DNA from 3 places in the Rhodococcus sp. NPDC127593 genome. Region 1 is predicted to be linked to each of the others. Evidence: riboswitches for the same ligand, from Rfam matches in the RefSeq annotation. Region 1 holds a riboswitch; each other region holds the start of a gene.
The links. A riboswitch is a leader RNA that binds a small molecule or an ion and turns the genes downstream of it on or off. The one in region 1 is predicted to bind S-adenosylmethionine.
Positions count from the first base shown of each region.

Region 2: it holds a riboswitch for S-adenosylmethionine, as region 1 does, so the genes downstream of both, ACFVJ3_RS19485 (aminotransferase class V-fold PLP-dependent enzyme) here and ACFVJ3_RS09245 (putative leader peptide) in region 1, are expected to answer to the same signal.
Region 3: it holds a riboswitch for S-adenosylmethionine, as region 1 does, so the genes downstream of both, ACFVJ3_RS10760 (bifunctional o-acetylhomoserine/o-acetylserine sulfhydrylase) here and ACFVJ3_RS09245 (putative leader peptide) in region 1, are expected to answer to the same signal.

Region 1 covers NZ_JBHXWI010000008.1:42,041-44,298, reverse strand. Annotated here, with positions in the region: gene ACFVJ3_RS09250 (amino acid ABC transporter permease) at 1-705, opposite strand, end outside; gene ACFVJ3_RS09245 (putative leader peptide) at 851-925, opposite strand; SAM riboswitch class I at 933-1,029, opposite strand; gene ACFVJ3_RS09240 (sulfite exporter TauE/SafE family protein) at 1,242-2,009, shown strand; gene ACFVJ3_RS09235 (HAD-IIA family hydrolase) at 2,086-2,258, shown strand, end outside.
Region 2 covers NZ_JBHXWI010000019.1:133,923-136,180, forward strand. Annotated here, with positions in the region: gene ACFVJ3_RS19485 (aminotransferase class V-fold PLP-dependent enzyme) at 1-1,110, opposite strand, end outside; SAM riboswitch class IV at 1,162-1,276, opposite strand; partial or broken gene ACFVJ3_RS19490 (mammalian cell entry protein) at 1,356-1,550, opposite strand; gene ACFVJ3_RS19495 (purine-cytosine permease family protein) at 1,697-2,258, shown strand, end outside.
Region 3 covers NZ_JBHXWI010000009.1:165,941-168,198, reverse strand. Annotated here, with positions in the region: gene ACFVJ3_RS10765 (NADP-dependent isocitrate dehydrogenase) at 1-376, opposite strand, end outside; SAM riboswitch class IV at 651-771, shown strand; gene ACFVJ3_RS10760 (bifunctional o-acetylhomoserine/o-acetylserine sulfhydrylase) at 889-2,172, shown strand; gene ACFVJ3_RS10755 (homoserine O-acetyltransferase) at 2,169-2,258, shown strand, end outside.

The sequences.
Region 1 (2,258 bases):
GCCCTTGAACAGGCTGATCACCTCGTTCGCGGCGTTCGGCAGGATGCCGCGCATCGCCTGGGGCAGAACGATCTTGAAGAACTGGCGGCGGCGCGGGATGCCCAGCGACTGCGCCGCCTCGATCTGCCCGTGGTCCACCGAGATGATGCCGGAGCGGATGATCTCGGCGGAGTACGCGGCCTGGTGCAGGGCCAGACCGATGACGGCGGCGGTGAAGCCGCTGATGACGCCGTTTACCTCGAACGTGAGGAAGCCCGGACCGAACGGAATGCCCAGCGACAGAGTCTGATACAGGTACGTGATGTTGAACCAGAACAGGAGCTGCACGATCAGCGGAATCGACCGGAACGCCCAGATGTACACCCAGGCGATCACCTGCAGCACCGGGTTGTGCGACAAGCGGCTGACCGCGAGCACCACACCGAGTGCGAATCCCAGGATCGTCCCCCACAATGTCAACTTCACCGTCATCCACAGGGCCTGCAGCACGGAGCCGGCGGTGAAGTACTTGGCGAACGTCGCCCAGTCCCATCCCGGGTTGGTCGCGAGGCCGTGGACGAACTGGGCGAGCAGTACCAGCACTGCGGCGCTGACGACCCACCGCCACGGATGCCACCTCCGCGCCACTTCCAGCGCAGCGTCCCCGTCGCCGGAGGCTCCTGAATCGAGGGGCGCGGCCGAACGCGCCCGTACGGGGGCGCTCACGCTCGCTCACCACTTAGGACAGACATCACTGAGGCGGCCTTTCACCTGGAATCGGGACTGGAGGAGGGCGCGTCTTCCGCGGGGTGCGGGCGCGCATCAGTCGCTCACCGGGCGAAATGCCCGGCGAGCGTGCTGTGAGACCTCGTCAACAGTGGCAGGAGGTGGTCCGGCACAGGTCGATGTGCCGTCTGCGCCACGCAGGGCGCGCGAGGTAGTTCATGTGCTGCCTTCCATCGATCCCGGCGGTAGCACCCGCACCCGAAGAATTCGGAAGGGTTGCTGCGACGTCAACGAGCCAGGTCTCTCGGTCGCTCTGGATGGTTGAAGCGAACACTAGCTGCATTCCCGAACCCCGTCAACACGAGGTATTTCCCTGCAACACAGGGGAAATGGCGCCGAGCGGATTCAAGAATCACGGCGCGCAGAAGTGCTGACAGGTGGCGATCCATGCGGTTGAATAGAGCGCGCAGCTCTGCATCTCCGCGGTCGTGCGACCCGGCTGCCGGGCCTTCCGAGGCCCTTGTAACGTCGCCTCGGTGACACCACTCGAAGTCATCGCGATCCTGGTAGCCGGTGTAGGCGCGGGCGCGATCAACGCCATCGTCGGCAGCGGCACGCTCATCACTTTCCCCACCCTGGTGGCTTTCGGGTTCCCTCCGGTGACCGCCACGATGTCGAACGCGATCGGCCTGGTCGCCGGTGGCGTATCCGGCACGTGGGGGTACCGGCGGGAACTGGCCGGACAGGGACCGCGGCTCCGGTGGCAGATCCCGGCGTCACTGTGCGGTGCGCTTCTCGGCTCGTGGCTACTGCTGCACCTGCCCGAAACTGTGTTCGAACTCGTCGTCCCGGTGCTGCTCATCCTCGCCCTGATCCTGGTGGTGCTGCAGCCGAAGATCCAGGCCTGGGCGAAGCAGCGCGGCAGCCACGAGGCGGGCCTGAGTCCGGCGCGCCTCACCCTGCTGACCGTCGGGACGTTCGCCGTGGGCGTGTACGGCGGATACTTCACCGCCGCGCAGGGCATTCTGCTGATGGGTGTGATGGGCGCGATCCTGCCGGAGAGCCTTCAACGGATGAACGGCGCGAAGAACCTGCTCTCGCTCATCGTCAACATCGTCGCCGCGACCGCCTACACGCTCGTGGCCTTCGACCGAATCAGCTGGGCGGCGGCCGGCCTCATCGCGGTGGGCTCGCTGTTCGGGGGCGTCCTCGGCGCCCGCTACGGCCGCCGTCTGTCGCCCACCGCGTTGCGGGGAACCATCGTCGTCGTCGGCCTCATCGGTCTGTTCCGGCTGCTCGCATAGTCGCGCATGCACCCTTCCGCTCCCTCATACTGAGTCGGTGAGCAACGATGTAGAGCACCCGGGCTGGACCTATCTCATGGACATGGACGGCGTTCTCGTCCACGAAGAACATCTGGTCCCCGGGGCCGATCTGTTCCTGGCGGAACTCCGGGAATCCGGTACCCCGTTCATCGTCCTGACCAACAATTCGATCAGGACTCCGCGCGACCTTCGCGCCCGCCTGCTCCGCACCGGCCTGGACATTCCCGA
Region 2 (2,258 bases), on a different contig from region 1:
GCGTCCCAGCAGCGGATGGGCGCAGAAACGCCCGTCGCGAACTCCGATTCCGTGCTCGGCGGACAGGTAGGCGGCGATCTCTCCCGGCTCGAACCCGTCGATCGTGAACGTCACGATCCCCACGGTGTCGGGCGCGTCCGACCACAGCCGCAGGAACTCCAGGCCGTCGACGGAGCCGAGGCCGTCGAGGAGCCGGCCGGTGAGCGCCGCCTCGTGTTCGGCCACCGTGCCGAAGTCCAGCTCGGACAGCGCATCGCACGCGGCGGCGAGCGCCGCCGCGCCGAGCACGTTGGGCGACCCCGCCTCGTGCCGGGCGGGGGCGGGCGCCCACTGGGTGGATTCGACGGTCACGTTCCGGACCGCTCCGCCGCCTGCGAGGTAGGGCTCGGCGGCGTCGAGCCAGTCCCGGCGGCCCACCAGCACGCCGGAGCCGAAGGGGGCATACAGCTTGTGCCCGGAGAAGGCGAGGTAGTCGACACCCCACTCCTCGATGTCGATGCGTCGGTGCGGTGCGAGCTGAGCGGCGTCGACGAGAATCCGTGCGCCGCAACGATGCGCCACCTCGGCGAGGGCGGCGATCGGCAGCACCTCGCCGGTCACGTTGGACGCTCCCGTCACCGCGAGCAGGGCGGTGGGCTTGGAGCACAGTTCGGCGACGAGCAGGCGGACGGTCTCGTCCAGCGTGTCCGCCGCCCTCACGACACGAGAGTTCTTCCACGGCAGCAGGTTCGCGTGGTGCTCGATGTCGAGGACCACGGTGCTGCCGGGGACACAGCCGGCGAGCAGATTCAACGAGTCGGTCGTGTTCCGGGTGAAGACCACCACCTGGTCCTCGCCGGCTCCGACGAACCGGGCGACCGAGTCGCGGGCCTTCTCGTAGCACTCGGTCGACACCCGCGACGCGTAGCCGGCGCCGCGGTGCACGCTGGAGTACGTCGGAAGCAGTGCCCCGATTCGGTCGGTCACCTGCGCCAACGCCGGCGCACTGGCGGCGTAGTCGAAGTTGACGTAGGTGCAGTCACCGCCCTGAACGAGCGGAACCCGCAGGTCGGAGCCCGAAACTTGAGCCAGGGGGGCAACACACACGTCAGCGGTCAATACAGCAGTCATCACGACATCCCTAGTAGTCAGGGACTCGTCGCAGGGTCGGTGCCCTCTCGGAGTCCGCGCTTGCCGGATCCGGTATGGACCTCAGCCTGGTCGTCACCCGGAGCACCCCGCCGCGGTGGAGGGTTGCCGACCAGCTAGCCGGGGCTTGACGCTGGTACTCGTGACCTGTTTCGAAGATTGCAGGATCGACGCGCAGTTGTCAACCCGAAACCCGGGAGTCCGGGATCCGCGCCCGTGAACTCGCGTCAGTTGGGGGTCGCCGCGCGGAGCGGGGCGAGCTGATGTGCAATCGGGTTGAGGGCCAACCTGTTCGGGTCCTTCTTGGGTGTGCAGTCCCACGGCCGCACGGCGGCGGGGTCGCCGAACACGATCCGGTTCGCGCTGCGGACGCCGAGACTGCCCTGCGGAGCCGCACAGGACGCGGCGGTGTTCTGCGGGAAGCCCGGTCGTCGTAGCGCAAACTTCGCACCGCCATCGGTGGTGCACGTCGCTCGCAGGTCTTGACTGAATTTTCAGTTTGGAATATCTTCGGTACCCAACAGGACGTGATGACGGTCACCTCCGCCCCCAGAATGTGAGGTCCGCAGTGTCCACGAATCTCGACCCGGCGACGCCCCTCGACGACACCGCCCCCTCCCCGCCGGAGGACCGCTTCGGACACGTCGAAACGATCGGCGTGGAGTACATCCCCGAATCGGAGCGCGATTCGCGACCGCTCAACATGCTCGCCGTGTTCTTCGGCGGCAACCTGGCGTTCTCGGTGATCGTGTTCGGCTGGCTCCCCATCACGTTCGGGCTCGGGTTCGGCAGCGCGGTCGCGGCCAGCGCGGTCGGCATCGGCCTCGGCACGCTCCTCATCGCTCCCCTGTCACTCCTGGGTCCGCGCACCGGCACGAACAACACCGTGTCGAGTGGTGCGCATTTCGGAGTGAGCGGACGGATGATCGGATCCGGTCTCACGCTGCTCTTCGCCCTCGCGTACGCCGCGATCGCGGTCTGGACCTCGGGTGACGCGCTGATTGCCGCCGCCCACCGCCTGCTCGGCACCCCGGTCGACAACGGCATGCTCGCGCTCGGCTACGGCATCATCGCCGCCGAGATCGTGGCCGTCGCGCTGTTCGGCCACGGCACGGTGGTCGCGCTCCAGA
Region 3 (2,258 bases), on a different contig from region 1:
TGGTCCAGCCCGGAACCAGTCGCGGAACGTTGGAGATGATGATCGGCGCGCGGAAGATCGTCCCACCGAGGATGTTGCGGATGGTGCCGTTGGGCGACCGCCACATCTTCTTGAGGCCGAACTCCTCGACGCGTGCCTCGTCCGGGGTGATGGTCGCGCACTTGACGCCGACGCCGTGCTTCTTGATGGCGTTGGCCGCGTCGATGGTCACCTGGTCGTCGGTCTCGTCCCGGTACTCGATGCCGAGGTCGTAGTACTCGAGATTCACATCCAGGTAAGGATGGATCAGTTTGTCTTTGATGAACTGCCAGATGATGCGTGTCATCTCGTCGCCGTCGAGTTCGACGACGGTGCCCTCAACCTTGATTTTGGACATGGGTGCTTCGCGTCCTCCTAGGAAGTTTCCCTGGTTACACGGTTGCGGGCGCACTTTGTGAGTGGGTCCGCGAACGGTTCGCTTATCAAACGTAGACGGTCAAGGCGGCCGCTGGGAGACCGCACCTAAACAAGACAAGCGTACTGCTATGCGCCACGCTCGCAACACGTGGGGCACGCACCCCCACCCCTACCCGCGGGTAACTTTTCCCTGCTAGTGGCCCTGATCGGTGCCGTTTCCGGTCGTTCCACCCCAGCCGCTAAGATTCACTGCAGGTCATGAGTGCCAGCAACGAGCCCCGGCTAGCTGGCCGGCAACCCTCCACCGCGGTGGGGTGCCCCGGGTGATGACCTGGTTCCCTGATTCATACAACAGTCGGGTGACAAGCGCGGGTCCGACATCGGAGGTTCATGATGTGTTGTTGTTGTCGTAGATAGACCCCAGACAAGCCCTGCGCGCGAACGCACCAGCACTCCGTCCGCGCCTCGTCAGACCACTGGAGTAGACAGCACATGACCGAGAACTGGTCGTTCGAGACCAAGCAGATCCACGCCGGGCAGACGTCCGACGCGACCACCAAGGCGCGGGCGCTGCCGATCTACCAGACCACCTCGTACACGTTCGACAGCACCGATCACGCTGCCGCGCTGTTCGGTCTGGCCGAGCCGGGCAACATTTACACCCGCATCATGAACCCCACACAGGACGCGGTCGAGCAGCGCATCGCCGCCCTCGAAGGCGGTGTCGCCGCCCTGCTGCTGTCCTCCGGACAGGCCGCCGAGACGATCGCGATCCTGAACCTCGCCCAGGCAGGCGACCACATCGTCTCCAGCCCGCGGCTGTACGGCGGCACCTACAACCTCTTCCACTACACGCTGCCCAAGCTCGGCATCGAGGTCTCGTTCGTCGAAGACCCCGACGACCTCGAGCAGTGGAAGGACGCGGTCCGGGACAACACGAAGGCGTTCTACGGCGAGACCATCTCCAATCCCCGCAACGACGTCCTCGACCTGCCCGGCATCTCCGGGATCGCGCATCAGCACGGACTCCCGCTGATCGTCGACAACACGGTGGCCACCCCCTACCTGATCCGCCCCCTCGAGCACGGCGCGGACATCGTGGTGCACTCGGCCACCAAGTACCTCGGCGGCCACGGCACGGCGATCGCCGGTGTCATCGTCGACGGCGGCACATTCGACTGGACCCAGGGCCGCCACCCGGGCTTCACCACCCCCGACCCGAGCTACCACGGCGTCGTCTTCTCCGAACTCGGACCGCCCGCGTTCGCCCTCAAGGCGCGCGTACAGCTGCTGCGCGACCTCGGGTCGGCGATCTCCCCGTTCAACGCGTTCCTCATCTCGCAGGGCATCGAGACCCTCAGCCTGCGGATGGAACGCCACGTGTCGAACGCGACCGCCGTCGCCGAGTACCTCGAGGCGCGGCCGGAGATCGTGTCCGTCGGATACGCCGGGCTCGCGTCCTCGCCCTGGCACGACCGTGCGAAGCAGATCGCACCGAGGGGGGCGGGCGCCATCGTGACGTTCGAACTCGCCGGCGGCATCGAAGCGGGCAAGAAGTTCGTCAACGCGCTCACCCTGCACAGTCACGTCGCGAACATCGGCGACGTCCGCTCGCTGGTGATCCACCCCGCATCCACCACACACGCCCAGCTGACCCCCGAGGAGCAGGCCGCCAGCGGCGTCACCCCCGGACTGGTCCGCCTGGCTGTCGGCATCGAAGGGATCGACGACATCATCGCCGATATCGAGACCGGACTTACGGCGGCGGCATCTTGACCGTGAGCGCTGTACAGAACCTGCCCGTGGCGGACGGACGTCTCGGCACCATCGACATCGGATCACTCGAGCTCGAGAGCGGAGAA